DNA from 2 places in the Leptolyngbya sp. 7M genome. Region 2 is predicted to be linked to the other one. Evidence: riboswitches for the same ligand, from Rfam matches in the RefSeq annotation. Region 2 holds a riboswitch; the other holds the start of a gene.

Region 1 (2,203 bases), 2.9 Mb from region 2:
GGAGGTTGGCCGAGTTCGCATCACCATATTCACGGTGGCAAGCGTCTTGGTCGGGACCGCAGTCGCAGCGAGCGGCTCGGTCGGATATGTCGGATTGATAGTTCCTCATCTCGTGCGGCTTGCGGTCGGCAGCGATAATCGGCTGGTCGTTCCGATGTCTGCGATTTCTGGAGCGATATTCGTGGTTTTGGCGGATACCGTTGCGCGGACGGCGATCGCTCCTAGAGAATTGCCCGTCGGTGCAATAACTGCGTTGATAGGAGCACCGTTGTTCATTTATTTACTGCGCCGTTAATACGTATGCTTTCAGTCAAGGACATCACAATACGATACGGCCCGTGCGATGTGCTGAGCAATATTTCTTTTGATATGCGCGAAGGTGAAATGATCGCGCTGCTTGGGCCGAACGGTGCGGGAAAAACCACGCTGATCAAAGCCCTAAACGGAATACTTCCTGTGGCCGAGGGCGATATCTTGCTTGACGAAAAGCCGCTTGGAACATATTCGCGGCGCGAGATAGCAAAGCGGATCGCGGTGGTTGCGCAGGAGAACGAGACCAAGTTTCCGGTAACGGTCCTCGAGTTCGTTTTGTCTGGCAGGTTCGCGAGCGGCTCGGCATTCGGTTGGGAATCGGAAGACGATATTGAATCGGCAAAGAGAGCCCTATCCGAATGCGATCTTGCGGATTTCGGTTCGCGGCTGATGAATGAACTTTCAGGCGGTGAGCGGCAGCGTGTGGTTTTGGCGCGTGCTATAGCGACCGATGCAAAGATACTGTTGCTCGATGAACCGACGGCTAATCTCGACCTGCGGCATCAGGCAATGATGTTTCGGCTAGTTCGCGAAAGGTGTGATTCCGAAGACTATTCAGCAGTCGTCATCACACATGACTTGAATCTGGCTGCGGAATTCGCCAATAAGCTACTGCTGTTGAAACAAGGGACTATCTATGTCGCCGGAGCGGCAACGGATGTATTGACAGGACCGAACATTAGGGAAGTTTTTGGTGTAAACACATTGCTGGATATAAATCCGGCAAGCGGGAACGTTCGGGTAACGAACGTATTTTGATCGGCATTCGACACAAAGGAAGACCGGTGCAAATCCGGCGCTGCCCACGCAACCGTTAAAGTCGGGAACTTTGCTCGTTTGTCTTGGCACGGAACCATTCTGCGTGTGGGCAGAAGAGGACAATATGAAGATCACTTTTACATTCATCTTTGCGCTGCTTCTTGCTAGCGGCGTTTCAGCACAGGCCGACCCGGCCCCAACACCTTCACCAACTCCGGAGACCATTAGGGAAACTGTTACAGTTTCGGCGGATCTGCCGCAGCCGATCGACGAGGTCTCAAAGACCGTTAATACGATTAGCGGACAGCAGCTGCGTGAGCGGGCAGACATTACACTTGTTGATTCGCTGCGCCTGATGCCAGGTTTTCGCGTGCAGCAATTGGGCGGATTTGGCCGGACCGCTTCAGTAAAGACACGCGGGCTGCGCAATCAGGACACCGCGATCTTGATCGACGGCGTGCGGCTTCGCGATTCGGCCGCGATCACAGGAGACGCATCACCATTCCTGAGCGATATCACCCTGACCAGCGTTTCACGCGTCGAGGTGTTAAGAGGTTCGGGGTCGTCGATTTATGGAACAAATTCTATCGGGGGCACAGTTAATTTTGTTACGCCCGATCCGCGAACAGGTTGGCACGGACAGATCGCCGGTGCGATTGGCGGGCTCGGGCTTGGCCGTTTTCGCGGAGAGACAACCTATGGAACAAATGTGCGACCGTTGACATTGCCGAGATCGCACCAAACAATGCCAATGCGAAAGCTTTTCTTGCAGTAAATCCTCACTCCTCGCACATAAACGTAACACGTGTAAATGGCATAACTACTGTTATGTCTGCGCCGCGCGGTGGTGTTATCGCTGGTCAAGGAACGATCATCAACCTTAATGGTTCAACACAAGGTGAGATGGCTATTGTTCGCGAAGCAGCTTTGGTCATTAATTTCCCACGAGTCGCACAAGGCGGCGGATTTGGTGGCGGTTTCGGCGGATTTGGCGGGCCGCAGGTCGATCTAAATGAGGCGATACGCCGCCGTGATACTGCTGTCGAAACACTTAAAAAGCAGTTTGCTGATGCATTGAACTACGGACGGGCAATGGACGCCTATGCAAAGGACAAATCCATTCCGATGCCGA
Region 2 (2,203 bases):
CGATAAACGCAATTCCTAAGATAATATGCCTAAAGATCATTTAGGATCCTGGTTCTCGTCGTTAACGTCGGGATCTTCCACTGGGATATTAGCATTTGAGCGACGTTCCTCTTCATCAAGGATTCGTTTTTCTTCCTCGGTCTCCGGTTCGTCATCGACTGCCGGAGGCTGCCCTTTAATGGCTCTGATCCTCAAGATCCTTGCCTCATCGTCTTCGTAAACGATGTCCGCCCAGCCGGTATCAAGCAGTTTTGCGATCATCGTTTCATTCTCACGAGCATCCGCAAAAACATAGTTCGCACCGAAGCGATCACGGATCGCCGGCCCGGCCTCATCCATCTTCCCCTCGGTTATCTCCGTCAGCAACTTATACAGATCGGGATCTTTTGAGTAAAGATAATTCGGATCAAGCCCGTAAACATAGCTGTGCTTCTGGTTATAAAAGAACAGCTTCGGGAAATCGTCCCAATTCGCATTGAAGATACGTTCACCGGCCGGCATGTTTTCTTCTCCGCGGTCGTTAATTCCGGTCGCCCAGGCCATTGCCCGCTCGTAGCGGTCGTTTGCCTCATTTGCCGCGATCGTTCCCATCAGGCCGCCATGGTCGATGCCGAATCGCTGCAAACCGACCATACCGATCAGAAAATAGATGAAGAGAAAGCCACCGATAATCCAAACGGCCGCTTGTTATTGGCTTTTACGGGCACAGCGACCACCTAAGCGACGACCTACTAGTGAGGTTGCTAGTGTACCACTGCCGCTTGCTAGGGAATGTGGCTAGGGAAACGATCAGTCATTCAACCCAATGAGGTAAAGATAGTGCTAGTGCAGGCATCCTGCTCGTTTCCGGTGCGATGTTTGTAGGTAATAGAGCAACTTTTAGCTTGTTTAGGTCAACCGGGCGGTACCGGCGGTAATACTGCTACTAGTCCGCGTTTCATGGCGGCGGGCCGCTCTCCATAGGGAACATTGCCGGTTGGATGGTGAGTATATTGGCGACCAAACTGCATCAGCTCTGGAATTGATTGCTGAGGCGACAGGTCACTAAAGATGAAGGTCAGTTTCTCAGCTGCCGCAAATGCCACCACACAGGAGCGACTACAGACGCCCATACAGCGCACTGGTTGAATCTGAATGCGCTCATGCCAATCACAATCGTTTACTGCTGCCGTGATCTGGTTGAATAGCTGTTCACCCCCACTCAGTCCAGCACCATGCGATTCAGGCTGTGGCTGATTGGTTTTAGAAAATCGGCAAAGAGTGCAAACAAACAAAGTATGGTGAGTCATAGTTGATGATATTGAACAAACAAAACTGATAACTAGGTGTAATTTCTAATTGATTTTGGATTAATTTTGAGTTGATTTTCATTGCTGCATCAACTTGAACAATCCGAGTGGCTGGCTAGAGCTAATAACAGATCATCAAGCGGCGGATATCAAGCAAATTGTTAGCAATTTTTCGTTAGCGGCAGGCAGAATGCTTGTGCACACACGCAAGTGTATGCTGCTTGATTAGCTTGCATCGTCTAGGATTATAGATTCGTGAACTATGCTGAATAACTCATTTACCCATCGCGCTTTACTAATCGCAGCCAAATTTGTCAGCCCAAAAGCCGCCAGCAAGTAATCGCTCAATAGAGCACTGGCTCTATTACTCGTGGATTGGCGCAAAAAAAATCGGAAACGAGATGGTGCAGCGATGCCCTGGCCGTAAGACAGGCCAGATTTGAATTTTGTTACTAGCAAGTAAGGCAGAAGTCAAAATCATCTATACCTCGCAGATGAGAGACGGTGAATCAAATCGGCGGGCATTCTGACTGGGAAAGTTACTTGCACCTTCCTTCACAGCTGCGGGACAGTACCGGACTTGCACCAGATTTTCCCCCTTACGTCTGATGGCTGTTCCCCACCAGAGCCGATCTCAATGCAGTACCACCATACCACCAATGCGGGATAACGGGCATCTGAATTCACCAGGCTTTACGATTGCAATATACGATTGCAATAAATTTATTCGCTTTGCCTATCAAACCGGAGTATCAGAGTGACTGACTACATCCTCTGGTTTGGATTGAGCTGACTTGGCAAGGGCTGCTTGCTTCGCTTCATAAAACCGATAGGCAATTTGTCCCAAGGAGTAGATCAACACAGCGTTACTGGCAATCCCAATGCCCGCTCCAACCAGCGGAATCGCTTCAACC

The links. A riboswitch is a leader RNA that binds a small molecule or an ion and turns the genes downstream of it on or off. The one in region 2 is predicted to bind cobalamin.
Region 1: it holds a riboswitch for cobalamin, as region 2 does, so the genes downstream of both, JVX88_RS02465 (TonB-dependent receptor plug domain-containing protein) here and JVX88_RS16720 (DUF1636 family protein) in region 2, are expected to answer to the same signal.

What each region holds. Positions count from the first base shown of each region.
Region 1 is NZ_CP070897.1:502,535-504,737, reverse strand. Features, by position in the region: gene JVX88_RS02475 (FecCD family ABC transporter permease) at 1-295, shown strand, start outside; gene JVX88_RS02470 (ABC transporter ATP-binding protein) at 301-1,071, shown strand; cobalamin riboswitch at 1,035-1,164, shown strand; gene JVX88_RS02465 (TonB-dependent receptor plug domain-containing protein) at 1,196-1,846, shown strand; gene JVX88_RS02460 (amidohydrolase family protein) at 1,900-2,203, shown strand, end outside.
Region 2 is NZ_CP070897.1:3,360,979-3,363,181, forward strand. Features, by position in the region: gene JVX88_RS16710 (hypothetical protein) at 1-40, opposite strand, end outside; gene JVX88_RS16715 (hypothetical protein) at 37-633, opposite strand; gene JVX88_RS16720 (DUF1636 family protein) at 894-1,289, opposite strand; cobalamin riboswitch at 1,788-1,937, opposite strand; gene JVX88_RS16725 (EcsC family protein) at 2,029-2,203, opposite strand, start outside.